DNA from 2 places in the Pseudomonas sp. E1BtOHC1 genome. Region 1 is predicted to be linked to the other one. Evidence: predicted binding sites of a transcription regulator. Region 1 holds the regulator's gene; the other holds the start of a gene.
What was found. The regulator FliA, encoded in region 1, starts transcription of late flagellar genes. The targets are predictions, from matches to a motif close to CTAAAGTTTNNNNNNNNNNNGCCGNTAA.

Region 2: a site for FliA is predicted at 2,920-2,947, ahead of ACSSVC_RS19850 (methyl-accepting chemotaxis protein). Genes of this name have one in related genera too.

Annotation. Positions count from the first base shown of each region.
Region 1 is NZ_CP196023.1:2,681,497-2,688,647, forward strand. It holds gene flhB (flagellar biosynthesis protein FlhB) at 1-109, shown strand, start outside; gene flhA (flagellar biosynthesis protein FlhA) at 393-2,522, shown strand; gene flhF (flagellar biosynthesis GTPase FlhF) at 2,534-3,856, shown strand; gene fleN (flagellar synthesis regulator FleN) at 3,975-4,805, shown strand; gene fliA (RNA polymerase sigma factor FliA) at 4,802-5,542, shown strand; gene ACSSVC_RS12320 (chemotaxis response regulator CheY) at 5,708-6,079, shown strand; gene ACSSVC_RS12325 (protein phosphatase CheZ) at 6,110-6,898, shown strand; gene ACSSVC_RS12330 (chemotaxis protein CheA) at 6,911-7,151, shown strand, end outside.
Region 2 is NZ_CP196023.1:4,403,934-4,411,084, forward strand. It holds gene ACSSVC_RS19825 (FMN-dependent NADH-azoreductase) at 1-139, opposite strand, end outside; gene ACSSVC_RS19830 (LysR substrate-binding domain-containing protein) at 270-1,178, shown strand; gene ACSSVC_RS19835 (MmcQ/YjbR family DNA-binding protein) at 1,175-1,534, shown strand; gene ACSSVC_RS19840 (DUF1294 domain-containing protein) at 1,531-1,953, opposite strand; gene ACSSVC_RS19845 (undecaprenyl-diphosphate phosphatase) at 1,950-2,780, opposite strand; gene ACSSVC_RS19850 (methyl-accepting chemotaxis protein) at 3,075-4,709, shown strand; gene pnuC (nicotinamide riboside transporter PnuC) at 4,798-5,361, shown strand; gene ACSSVC_RS19860 (AAA family ATPase) at 5,358-5,882, shown strand; gene fapA (functional amyloid chaperone FapA) at 6,215-6,667, shown strand; gene fapB (fibril amyloid subunit FapB) at 6,669-7,151, shown strand, end outside.

The DNA of each region.
Region 1 (7,151 bases):
AGGCAAGGGCAAGCGCCCGGACCCGCTCAAGGACTTGCCGATTCCTACGGATCTGCAGCGCGACACTGGCGGCAAGCAGTCCTCGGGCGGCCCCATCGATCCTGTCTAGTTCCAGGCATGCAGGCGCTGGCTTGCCAGCGAATGCGCCTTGCTTATGTCAGAAAAATGGCTAATTGCCATTATCTCGCCTTGTAACTCTGTTCCTTGCAGCCGGCCCTGCGACGCTTCGTTTGCCGACGAGGGCGGCCCCGCGATCCTGTTCGCCGGCACGCCGGTTCCTCCTGGTTCAGGGCGCGATTGCGCCGCTGCGGCAAAGTTGGAAGGCTTCTTGCAGTAGCAGCCCCGAGCCGCTTCAGGCGTCAAAAGTTTGCTTTACGGAACGGGGTAAATCGGTGGATCGCTCTCAGTTAATCAACACGGCTCGCAGTAACCTGGTTGACCTCGGTCGAGGCAACCTGGGTGTACCTGTGCTGCTGTTGGTCATGCTGGCCATGATGATGCTGCCAGTGCCGGCGTTCCTGTTGGATGTGTTCTTCACCTTCAACATCGCCCTGTCGATTGTGGTCCTGCTGGTCTGCGTGTACGCCCTGCGACCGCTGGATTTCGCGGTGTTCCCGACCATTCTGCTGGTGGCCACCTTGCTGCGGTTGGCACTCAACGTGGCCTCGACCCGAGTGGTGATGCTCCACGGCCAGGAAGGCCATGCCGCGGCCGGTAAGGTGATCCAGGCCTTCGGTGAGGTGGTGATCGGCGGTAACTATGTCGTGGGTATCGTGGTCTTCGCGATCCTCATGATCATCAACTTCGTGGTGGTGACCAAGGGTGCCGGACGCATCTCCGAGGTGAGCGCGCGCTTCACCCTGGATGCCATGCCCGGCAAACAGATGGCCATCGACGCCGACCTCAACGCCGGCCTGATCGATCAGAATCAGGCCAAGCTGCGTCGTCTGGAGGTGGCCCAGGAAGCCGAGTTCTACGGCTCCATGGACGGTGCCAGCAAGTTCGTTCGCGGCGACGCCATCGCCGGCCTGCTGATCCTCTTCATCAACCTGATCGGCGGTATGGCGGTCGGTATCTTCCAGCACAACATGACCTTTGCCGACGCCGGCAAGGTCTATGCCTTGCTGACCATCGGTGACGGTTTGGTGGCGCAACTGCCATCGCTGCTGCTGTCCACTGCGGCCGCCATCATGGTGACGCGTGCTTCGGGTTCCGAAGAAATGGGCAAGCAGATCAACCGGCAGATGTTCGCCTCGCCCAAGGCGCTGGCGGTGGCCGCGGGCCTGATGGCGGTGATGGGGTTGGTGCCGGGCATGCCGCACTTCTCCTTCCTCAGCCTGGCAGCGGTGGCTGGCGGTGCGGCTTATCTGGTCTGGAGAAAGCAGAATCTGGTCAAGGTCCAGGCTCTGGAAGAGGTCCAGCGTCAGCAGGACCTGCTGCCTTCTCCGGCTCGGGCCATGGAAACCAAGGAGCTGGGTTGGGACGATGTGACCCCGATCGACATGATCGGCCTGGAAGTTGGCTACCGCCTGATTCCCCTGGTGGATCGCAACCAGGGCGGACAGCTGCTGGCGCGGATCAAGGGGGTGCGCAAGAAGCTCTCCCAGGACCTGGGCTTCCTCATGCCCACTGTGCATATCCGTGACAACCTGGACCTGGCCCCCAGTGCCTATCGCCTGACTCTGATGGGTGTGATCCTGGCGGAGGCCGAGATCTATCCGGATCGCGAATTGGCGATCAACCCGGGGCAGGTCTACGGCACCCTCAACGGTATCTCTGCCCGTGACCCGGCCTTCGGCCTGGAGGCGGTGTGGATCGAAATCAGCCAGCGGCCTCAGGCGCAGTCCCTCGGCTACACCGTGGTGGATGCCAGTACCGTGGTCGCCACCCACTTGAACCAGATTCTGTACAAGCACTCCAGCGAGCTGATCGGTCACGAGGAAGTGCAGCAGCTGATGCAGTTGCTGGCCAAGAGTTCGCCGAAGCTGGCGGAGGAGTTGGTGCCGGGTGTGCTGTCGTTGTCGCAGTTGCTCAAGGTTTTGCAGGCGCTGCTGGCCGAACAGGTGCCGGTACGGGATATCCGCAGCATTGCCGAGGCTATCGCCAACAATGCCGCCAAGAGTCAAGATACTGCCGCTTTGGTTGCCGCGGTTCGGGTCGGATTGTCTCGCGCCATCGTCCAAAGCATTGTAGGTACTGAGTCTGAGCTGCCAGTGATCACCTTGGAGCCAAGGTTGGAACAAATTTTGCTCAGCAGTTTGCAGAAGGCAGGACAAGGCCAGGAAGAAGGCGTTCTGCTGGAGCCAAGCATGGCTGAAAAGCTGCAACGTTCGCTGATCGATGCGGCGCAGCGTCAAGAGATGCAAGGTCAACCGGTGATTCTGTTGGTAGCGGGTCCGGTCCGCGCCATGCTCTCGCGGTTCGGGCGTCTCGCCGTTCCCGGGTTGCATGTGCTGGCGTACCAGGAAATTCCCGACAACAAGCAAGTGACCATCGTTGCGACAGTAGGGCCCAACGGCTGAGGTAGTGGGTTATGCAAGTTAAGCGTTTTTTCGCCGCCGATATGCGTCAGGCCATGAAACTGGTTCGTGATGAATTGGGCGCTGAAGCTGCCATTATCGGCAACCGGCGGATTGCCGGGGGTGTCGAGCTGACGGCTGCGCTGGATTACAAGTTGTCGGCGTTGTCGCCACGGGTTCCGAACATGGAACTCGAGGACGAGTTGCGCAAGACCCAGTCGCGGATCGTCACCGCCCAGGCCGAACTGAGCCTGCGGGGCGAGGGCGACAGCGCCTCGATCACCAATCGCCAGTTGTTCGCCGGTCTGCCATTGACTGCCGCCGAGCCGCTGATCGAGCCGACCCTGACCGAGCGTCCGCGCCCGGCGCCGGCTCCTGCTGCTCCGGCGCCCGATAATCGGGCTCTGGACTCCATGCGTTTCGAACTCAACGGTCTGCGCGAGCTGCTGGAAGTGCAACTGGGCTCTCTTGCCTGGAGCCAGTTGCAGGGCAGTCGCCCCGAGCAGGCCAACCTCTGGCGTCGCCTGCAGCGCATCGGCCTCTCCGGCCCGCTGTCTCGCGATCTGCTGGCACTGATCAGCGAAATCGACGAGCCTCGCCAGGCCTGGCGCATGTTGCTGGCACACCTGGCGCGGATGATCCAGACCCCGGAAGTCGAGCCGCTTGAAGAGGGTGGCGTGATCGCCATGGTCGGCCCTGCCGGCATGGGCAAGACCACCACCCTGGCCAAACTGGCAGCGCGCTATGTCCTCAAGTACGGCGCGCAGAACATCGCTCTGGTGAGCATGGACAGCTTCCGTATTGGCGCCCAGGAGCAGCTCAAGACCCTGGGGCGTATCCTCAATGTGTCGGTGACCCATGTCGATCCAGGCCAGTCCCTGGCTCAGGCCCTGGACCCGCTGCTGCGCAAGCGCGTGGTATTGATCGACACCGCCGGCCTGCAAGCCAGCGACCCGGCGTTGCGCATGCAACTGGAAAGCCTGGCCGGTCGTGGGATTCGGGCGAAGAATTACCTGGTACTGGCCACCACCAGCCAGAAGCAGGTGCTGACCGCTGCCTACCACAGCTACAAGCGCTGCGGTCTGGCCGGTTGCATCCTGACTAAACTGGATGAAACAGCCAGTCTTGGCGAGGTCTTGAGCCTGGCCATCAGTCACGAATTGCCGGTGGCCTATCTCACCGATGGTCCACGGATTCCCGACGATTTGCACCTGCCTCGCCGGCACCAGTTGGTGAGTCGCGCTGTCAGCGTGCAGATGCAGGAAGAACCCAGCGAAGAAGCCATGGCCGACATGTTCGCTGACCTCTATCACAGCCCGACCAAGCGGGTCGGCTGAGGTAGACATGAATAGATTGCAGTGTATCTACATCGATGGTCTGCCATGCATTGTTCCAATGGTGAACGCGCAGCCAGTTATGTGGCCCCGTCTAAGTAAGACAAGGTAAAGAAAGAACATGGGCAGCATGCATCCCGTACAGGTGATTGCGGTGACCGGCGGCAAAGGTGGCGTCGGCAAGACTAATGTGTCAGTGAACTTGTCCCTGGCTCTGGCTGAGCTCGGCCGGCGAGTCTTGCTGCTGGACGCCGATCTGGGACTGGCCAACGTCGATGTCCTGTTGGGTCTGACCCCCAAGCGCACCCTGGCGGATGTCATCGAAGGGCGCTGTGAGCTGCGCGACGTGCTGCTCCAGGGGCCTGGCGGCATTCGCATCGTTCCGGCCGCTTCGGGTACCCAAAGCATGGTGCACCTGAGCCCCGCCCAGCACGCCGGTCTGATCCAGGCCTTCAGCGACATCGGCGACAATCTCGATGTACTGGTGATCGACACCGCTGCAGGTATTGGTGACTCGGTAGTCAGTTTCGTCCGCGCGGCCCAGGAAGTGTTGCTGGTGGTCTGTGACGAACCGACCTCCATCACCGACGCCTACGCGCTGATCAAACTGCTCAACCGCGACTATGGCATGAACCGTTTCCGGGTCTTGGCCAACATGGCCCAGAGCCCTCAGGAAGGGCGCAACCTGTTTGCAAAATTGACCAAGGTCACGGATCGCTTCCTGGACGTGGCCTTACAATACGTCGGCGCAGTTCCCTACGACGAAAGCGTACGCAAGGCCGTGCAAAAGCAGCGTGCGGTCTATGAAGCCTTTCCTCGTTCGAAGTGTGCATTGGCGTTCAAGGCCATCGCGCAAAAAGTCGATACCTGGCCGTTGCCAGCGAACCCACGCGGGCATCTGGAGTTTTTTGTCGAGCGGCTAGTGCATCAAACAGCGGGACCGGTGCTATGACTGCCAGCGGCTACAACCTCTACAAGAAGTCGGCACGTGACAGCCAATACGAACTGATCGAGCGCTACGCGCCCCTGGTCAAGCGTATTGCCTATCACCTGCTGGCGCGGTTGCCGGCCAGTGTTCAGGTGGAAGACCTGATTCAGGCCGGGATGATCGGTTTGCTCGAAGTGTCGACCAAATACGACGCGAGCAAGGGGGCGAGTTTCGAAACCTATGCGGGTATTCGTATCCGTGGGGCGATGCTCGACGAGGTTCGCAAAGGCGATTGGGCACCGCGTTCGGTGCACCGTAATACGCGCATGGTCAGTGATGCCATTCGCGCAATTGAAGCTAAAACCGGTCGTGACGCTAAAGATCACGAAGTTGCGGCCGAACTTCAATTGAGTCTCGACGATTATTACGGGATTTTGAACGACACCTTGGGCAGCCGCCTGTTCAGTTTCGACGACCTGTTGCAGGACGGCGAACATGAAGGGCTGCATGAGGATGGCGCCAGTGCTCATCTCGAGCCGTCACGGGACCTGGAGGATGAACGCTTCCAGGCTGCGTTGGCGGATGCGATTGCCAATTTGCCGGAGCGCGAGCGACTGGTGTTGGCGCTGTACTACGACGAAGAGCTGAACCTCAAGGAAATCGGTGAGGTCCTGGGGGTCAGCGAGTCGCGGGTCAGCCAGTTACACAGCCAGTGCGCAGCCCGCTTGCGGGGGCGTTTGGGGGAGTGGCGAGCGCGCTGACAGGCAGTGTGGGGACACTGCGATCAGGACCGGTGAAGCAAGCGCTGCACCGGTCTTGCGGTATGTGCTCCATGCAGTCGTTGTGTGTTATGCCGAATTGATTGAATGGCGCGTTCAGGTGCTGGATGCGTTTAAGACTGCTTGGAGGTCGAATTGGACAAGAACATGAAAATCCTCATCGTTGATGACTTTTCAACGATGCGGCGGATCATAAAAAACCTGTTGCGTGATCTGGGTTTCACCAACACGGTCGAGGCCGACGATGGCACCACTGCCATTCCGGTACTCAACAGCGGGAGCATCGACTTTCTGGTAACAGACTGGAACATGCCGGGCATGACCGGTATCGACCTGCTGCGCCACGTGCGTGCCGATGAAAAACTCAAGCACCTGCCGGTATTGATGGTTACTGCTGAAGCCAAGCGCGAGCAGATCATCGAAGCTGCCCAGGCCGGCGTAAACGGCTATGTCGTCAAACCATTCACGGCTCAGGCGTTGAAAGAGAAGATCGAAAAAATCTTCGAACGCATCGGTTGAGACGCGTAGCCATTCCGCCACGGGGGAGCTATGGAGCATAACGAATCTTCACTGGGCGACTTTGAGTCGACCCTGAAAAAACATGCGCTGGAACTGGTCGAAAGCCTTGAAAAGGGCAGGTTCGGCGAAGCGGTGCAATTGATCCATGAGCTCAATCAGACCCGTGACCGCGGCCTGTATCAGGAAGTGGGCAAGCTCACCCGCGAGCTGCATAGCGCAATCGTCAATTTCCAGATTGACCCGCACATGCCGCAAGCCGAGGAAGTTTCACAGATCACGGATGCCACTGAGCGCCTGTCCTATGTGGTCCGGCTCACGGAAGCCGCAGCCAACCGCACCATGGACCTGGTAGAGAGCAGCACCCCGTTGGTCAACGGCCTGAGCACTGAAGCCCAGGCCTTGAGCGCAGACTGGGGGCGCTTTATGCGGCGTGAGGTCGGCGCTGAAGAGTTTCGCGAACTGGCACGCCGGGTCGACAGTTTCCTGACGCGCAGCGAGCAGGAAACCCGCACCGTATCGGGCCACCTCAACGACATTCTGCTGGCGCAGGATTACCAGGACCTGACCGGTCAGGTGATCAAGCGTGTGACCCAGTTGGTCACGGAAGTCGAAAGCAATCTGCTCAAACTCGTCTTGATGGCCAGCCAGGTCGATCGTTTCGCCGGCATCGAACATGACCGTGAATCGATCCTCGCTGAAAAAGATCCGCAAAAACATCTCGCCAAGGGTGAAGGTCCGCAGATTCATGCCGATAAACGGGAAGACGTTATGTCCGGTCAGGACGATGTAGACGATTTGCTTTCCAGCCTTGGATTCTAGGAGCACCCATTAATGAGCTTCGGCGCCGATGAAGAGATCCTTCAGGATTTCCTGGTTGAGGCCGGCGAGATTCTAGAGCAACTGTCCGAACAACTGGTCGAGCTGGAAAGCCGGCCAGATGATGCGGACTTGCTCAATGCAATTTTTCGCGGTTTTCACACTGTTAAAGGGGGCGCCGGCTTCCTCCAGCTCAATGAGCTGGTGGAGTGCTGCCACATCGCCGAGAACGTCTTCGACATCCTGCGCAAGGGTG
Region 2 (7,151 bases), 1.7 Mb from region 1:
TGGCATCGCCGGCCAGGTCACGATAGGTCACTGCCAGGTCAGGCTGGGCGGCTTTCCACGCCTGGACCACGCTGTGGCTCAGTTGGCGCGATGCCGAGTTGTCACCCAGGATGCTGGAATCGATATGCAAAAGTTTCATGTGGGATCTCCAAGTGAGGACCGCCACTGGGCGATCGGATGCTGGCAATCCTACAGATGAATTCAATAGCTGATTAGTCGGCATAAATGCGATAGTTCGTCCCATCAGCAGGACAATCGAGCCCTTCCCCATGCAAGACCTCAACGATCTCTATTACTTCGCCAAGGTGGTGGAAGCCGGTGGCTTCGCCGCCGCCGGACGCCAATTGGGCATTCCCAAGTCGCGCCTGTCGCGGCGCATCGCCGAACTGGAAGAGCGTCTCAAGGCCCGGCTGCTGCAGCGCACAACCCGGCAGCTCAAGCTCACAGCCGTGGGCGAACGCTACCTGCGCCATTGCCAAGCCATGTTGCTGGAAGCGGAAATGGCCGACGAGGCCGTGGCCAGCATGGCCAGCGAGCCCCGAGGACGCCTGCGGGTGTCGAGCCCGGTGGGCCTGGCCCATGAATTGCTGACGCCACTGGTGAGCAGTTTTCTGGAGAAATACCCTCAGGTGCAGCTGGAGATGCTGTTGCTCAACCGCCGTGTCGATCTGGTGACCGAAGGCATAGATGTGGCGTTGCGGGTGCGCGAGCAAGGCGACGAAGATCCTTTGTTGGTCACCCGACGCCTGCGCCCGGCACAGACAGCGGTGGTCGCCTCCCCGGCCTTCCTGCGGGACAACCCGGTGACCCACCCGCAAGACCTGAGGCGCCTGCCGATACTGGGCGCCCTTGAGGCCGACCGCTTGGTGCACCTGCGGTTGCTGGATCAACAGGGCAACGCCTGCGACCTGGCCCTGGAAGCGCGCCTGGGCATCGATGACTTCATCGTCCGTCGCGCCTGTGCCCTCGCCGGCCTGGGCTGCACCGTACTGCCAATGCTGTACTGCGAGGCGGAACTGGCCAGCGGTCAGCTGGTGCAACTACTGCCCCAGTGGTCACTGCCCGGCGGCTGGCTGCAAGCGGTGTATCCTCACCGCCGGGGTGTGCTGCCGGCCGTGCGGGCCTGGATCGAACACCTGAGTGAATCCTTTGAACGCTGTGGAGAACGTGCCCTGTGAAAGCCGCAACCCTTAATGAAGAGCAAGTGGCGCAATTCTGCCTGGGCCTGCCAGGCGCGCGGGAAGACTACAAATGGGGCGGCGTACGAGTGTTCTCGATTGCCGGCAACAAGATGTTTGCGCTGCAGAACCTGCGGGGCGACTCCCTGGCTTTCAAGGTCGACCGGGAACTGTTTCTTGGCCATGTCGACCGTCCGGGCATTGCCCCGGCGCCCTATCTGGCCCGGGCTCACTGGATCATCATGCACAGCCCCTACCCGCTGGGGGCCGAGGAACTCAAGGCCTTGCTGCAAACGTCCCATCAACTAGTGGTGAGCAAGCTGCCCAAGCGCACCCAGGTCGGCCTGCTGCTCTAGAACAGGCTCAGCAGGCGGTTTTCCAGGAACAGCCGATCAATCCAATAGACCTGATGCAGGGCGACGATCAGCCAGAACAGCGTCTGGTAGGACACCTTGCGGGTCTTGTGCCGCAACAGCTGCTGAGCCAGCAAGGCGCCGGGCCAGCCACCGGCCAGTTCCAGAGCGTGCAGGACCTTCTCCGGCGTGCGCTGCCCCTCGGCCCTGGCCCGACGCTTGTCGTGCCAGTACAGCAGGAAGGTCAGCAGGCTGACGGCGCCATAGGCGACCAGGGGGATGATCGAGATTCCTCGCCACCATAGAGACAACGAGCCGAACAACGGCAGTGCACACAGCAGGACAAAGACCAGCAACTTGAGCTTCAGGTTGTGGACACGCGCGCCGCTGCCGGCACGCGGTTCGCTACGGCCCGTCGTCACGGCTTGACCGCCGTCCAGTCAACCCAGCCGAACTGCCAGGTCGCCAGGATCAGCAGGCCGAAGGCGATGCGATACCAGGCAAACGCCGCATAACTGTGGCTGGCAATGAATTTCAGCAAGCCCTTGACCGCGATCATGGCGAAGATGAAGGCGGTGACGAAGCCGATGGCGAACACCGGGAAATCATCCGGCTGGAACAGGTGGCGGTACTTGTAGCCGGAGTAGACCGCGGCCCCCACCATGGTGGGCATGGCCAGGAAGAACGAAAACTCGGTGGCGGTCTTGCGCGACAAGCCGAACAGCAGCCCGCCAATGATGGTCGAGCCGGAACGCGAGGTGCCCGGGATCATCGCCAGGCACTGGGCACAGCCTACCTTGAGCGCGTCCTTCCAAGTGATTTCGTCCACCGTTTCGGCGTGTACCTGATGCTGCCGGCGCTCGGCCCACAACATGATGATGCCGCCGACCACCAGGGCCGTGGCCACGGTGATGGGGTTGAACAGGTAGGCGTGGATCAGGTCGGCGAAGATCACCCCCAGCACCACCGCCGGCAGGAAGGCGATCAACAAGTTGACGGTGAAGCGCTGGGCCTTGGGTTGTGTGGGCAAGCCCAGCACCACATCGAAGATCTTGCGGCGAAATTCCCAGACAACCGCGAGAATTGCCCCCAGCTGAATGATGATGTTGAAAGCCATCGCCCGCTCGCCCCCGAAGTCGAGCAAGTCGGCGACGATGATCTGGTGCCCGGTGCTGCTGATGGGTAAAAACTCGGTCAGGCCTTCGACAATCCCAAGTATCAATGCCTGCGCGGCGGTCCAAAGATCCATCAATCCCCCATAAGGCGATGCACCAGGCATGCCTCTTTTTTAAGTATTCAAAGCGTTCACTGCGACGAGCGTAGCCGAGATTTCGGCGCCCATAAGATCAACACAAACCCATGAAAATTCTGTGAAAACTTCAGAAAGGTTCAGGTTTTGCGCGAAGGCGCCGAAATCCTAACAGACAGGCGCAAAATGCGCCGCGATGTTATTGGACTTCCGTAGGGTTGGCGCTCGAAGGCAGGCGTGCTTGGATGCTCACGGCCTTTTATGACAAGAACAAGAATCTGGAGTGACCGGATGATGAATAGCTTACGCAAGATGTCCATCAGTCAGCGCTTGTGGCTGATCCTGATCGTGGCGGTGCTGACCCTGGTGACCCTGGGCGTGATGATGCTCAAGCAGATTCATGGTGACCTGTACCAGGCCAAGGCGCAGAAAACCCAACACGTGGTACAGACCGCCGCCGGTGTATTGAACTACTACCAGGGCCTGGAGGCCGCCGGCAGCCTGAGCCGCGAACAGGCGCAGAAGCAGGCGCTGCAGGTGATTCGCGGGCTGCGCTACAACCAGAACGACTACTTCTGGATCAACGATCTGACGCCGGTGATGATCATGCACCCGGCCAACCCCAAGCTCGACGGACAAAACCTGGCGGCAGTCAAGGACCCGGACGGCTTCGAGGTGTTCAACGAAATGGTGGCCCTGGCCAAAAGCAAGGGCGCCGGCATGGTGGACTACCGCTGGCCCAAGCCCGGGGCCGAGCAGCCGGTGCAGAAGACCTCCTATATCCAGCTGTTCCAGCCCTGGGGCTGGATCATCGGTTCCGGGGTCTACATCGATGACCTGCAACAGGAGTTCTATGCCCAGGTACTGCGGGCCTCTTCCATCGGCCTGGTGATTGCCCTGCTGATGGCCGGGCTGGTGGTACTGATAGTGCGCAGCATCGTCAGCCCACTGCGCGAAACCGTACACGCCATGGCCAATATCGCCAGCGGCGAAAGCGACCTGACCCGCAGCCTGGATACCCACGGCCAGGATGAAGTCACCGAGCTGGCCCGGCACTTCAACGGTTTCACCGCCAAATTGCGTGGCGTGGTCACGCAGTTACAGACCAGCGCCGCCGCTCTGGAACAATCCTCCAGCGAGTTGGGCAGCAATGCCACCGAGGCCCAGGAGCGTAGCCAGCAACAGTCCCAGCAGATGGAACAGGTGGCCGCGGCCATCAGTCAGGTCACCAGTGGCGTTCAGGATGTCGCGAAGAACGCCGAGCACGCCGCCGGTGAAGTGCGCGAGGCCGAAGCCCAGGCCCAGCAAGGCCAGGTCAATATCGACGGCAGCCTGCAACAGATCGAACAACTGTCGGGCACCATCGACCAGGCGGTAGAAGTGATCCGCACCCTGGCGGCAGAAAGCACCCAGATCGGCACCGTGCTGGAAGTGATCCGCTCCATTGCCGAACAGACCAACCTGCTGGCCCTGAACGCCGCCATCGAAGCGGCCCGGGCCGGGGAGCAAGGCCGGGGTTTTGCCGTGGTGGCCGACGAGGTGCGCCTGCTGGCCCAGCGCACCCAGCAATCGACCGCGGAAATCCAGGGCATGATCGAGCGCCTGCAGAATCACTCGGAAGCGGCGGTCAAGGTGATTGGCGACAGCAGCCGCGCGTCCCAGTTGACCATCGAGCAGGCGGGCCTGGCCGGGGCCAGCCTCAACGCCATCGGCCAGGCCCTGCGCACCCTCAACGGCCTGAACGCCTCGATTGCCAGCGCCACCCTGCAACAGGCCCATGTGGTGGAAGACATCAACCACAACGTCGGTCAGGCAGCTGGCCTGTCCCAGGGCACGGCTCTGGCGGCCCAACACTCCAGCGCCGCCAGCCGCCACCTCAAGGAGCTGTCGGAACAGCTCAACAACCTGCTGCGCCAGTTCCGCGTCTGAGTCACCTCAGGGTCATGGCCCCGGGCTAACGCCCAGGGCCCAGACTGGGTACAATCCGCCCCCTCCTCCACTTCCCCAAGGAACCGCCATGTCCGGGCTTGAACTGTTTGCCGCTGCGCTAGGCGTCATCGCCGTCTGGCTGACGGTCAAACAGAATCCCTGGTGCTGGCCCATCGGCCTGGTCATGGTGTTGCTCTACAGCTGGATCTTCTACGAGGTCAAACTCTATTCCGACATGCTGCTGCAGGTGGTCTACGCCGTGCTGCAGCTTTATGGCTGGTGGCAGTGGACCCGGGGCGGCGAGCAGCATCAGGGGCGCCCGGTCAGCCAGCTGCAGGCCGTTGGCTTGCTCCAGGGCCTGGCCCTCGGCGCGCTGGGCAGCCTGTTATTGGGGGCGGCCATGGCCCACTGGACCGATGCCGCGCAACCCTGGCTCGACGCCGCCCTGACCGCCTTCAGCCTGGTGGCCCAATGGTGGATGGCACAGAAGCGCGTGCAGTGCTGGCCGCTGTGGATCGCCGTGGATGTGATCTTCGTCGGTCTGTTCCTCTACAAGGAGCTGTACCTGACCGCGGCGCTCTATGCCCTGTTCACCCTGCTGGCAGTCCAGGGCTGGCGCACCTGGCGCGCCGACCCGGCGTTGCAGTCGTGAAGGTACTGGTACTGACCGGCCCCGAATCCAGTGGCAAAAGCTGGCTGGCGGCCGAGCTGCAAAAGCACTTCGGCGGCATCCAGGTGGGTGAGTACGTGCGCCACTTCATTGAGCAGGAGCGCCGCGATACCTGCCTGGCGGACATCCCCGAGATCGCCCGTGGCCAGTTGGCATGGGAGGACCAGGCCCGGGCCCGGCAACCCGCCCTACTGATTCTCGACACGCACCTGCTGAGCAACCTGCTGTGGAGCCGGATCCTGTTCGGCGATTGCCCGTCGTGGCTGGAGCCCCAGTTGCTGGCCCGGCATTACCACCTGCACCTGTTGCTGTCCCCGGAGGATGTGGCCTGGAGCGACGACGGCCAGCGCTGCCAGCCGCAACTGGCGCAACGCCAGGCCTTCTTCGAAGCCACACGGCAATGGCTGGACCTGCACGCGCAACCTTACCGAGTCATTCGCGGTGATTGGCAGGAGCGCCGGCAGCAGGCCTTCGCCCTGGTCCAGCAACTGCTGCTGGACTGATCCCGTAGCGGGCGCGTGCGCCCCCCAACGTGTCCATTCCTGAAACACCTCCCTGGCGATCAGGCCGCCATTTTCCGGGGCCCGGCCAACTGTCGGCGAAACTGTTGCGCTACTGATACACCCCCGCAGCAACCCCCGTTCCAGAGCATTGTCCCGGTTATGGCCAATGGCCGTCGGCGGCGTCTGTCTCAATCCTGAAACACCTGCTGCGCCCTTCCCCTCTGCATTTTCACAAGCCCTTGATTCTGCAAAAGAAATCAAAAGCGGCACGGCTTCTGCTCTCTCCCTCTCAACGCTGACTAGGGCCAGCACTGAGAAGAAGGAATACCGCCGTGGGCACTCTGAACCAAAGTTTCACCCGCCTACTGCTGATCGGCTGTGCCGTCAGCGCGGTGTCCAGCCTTCCGGTTCTGGCGGCGGGGAATGGCGAGATCATCATCCAGCGCACCGTACAGGCACAGCCCATTGGCCGTGCGCCTCTGCAAAAAGATCCCAATCCCATATCGGTCAATACCAACCCTTCGGCTTTGGTCAATCAAATGACCGGCAATGAAATGACCGATGGCGATTTCGCCGGGATCAGGACCGGCTCGCTGATCCGCGGCACCGTGCTGTCCGGCAACAACGGTGTACCGGGGATGAATGTCCTGAGCAACAGCAATAGCAATGGCCTGCCCGGCATGGCGGTCGGTCATGGTGGCGGCGCCGGGGCCAGCATTTCCGGCTCGATCAATCGGAGCATCAACGCCGGCATGGCTCCCTTGAACAATATCGGGGGCCAATAAGATGAATCGCTCAGTCCTGCTCCTTGCCTTGCTCGCCTGCTCCGGGGCCATGGCCGACTCTGCCAGTCAAGTCGCCGACACCTCCAGCATCCAGAACTCCGGCGCCGGCTACACCGGCAACTTCAACGTCAACCAGGCAGCCGGCGACCAGCAACAACAGACCAACGTGCGGGCCATTGCCATCGGCACCAACGCCACGGCCACCACCAGCATCACCCAACGCATCACCACGCCAGCCGACCGCTCGGTCAATGCCAGCAGCACCATCGGCGGCAACTCTTTCAGCAACGGCAGCGGCGCACTGGGCATGAACCAGTCGGCCGGGGCCAACAACCAGATGGCCAATGCCCTGCGGATCAGCATCAGTGCCAATCCGCAAAGCATTGACGACAGCGCCCTGTCCCAACAGAACGTGGCGCTGTTACCAAACTCGGGAGCAACTGGCACTCAACAAGGCAGCCGCCAGGTCGTTACCAGCGACCAG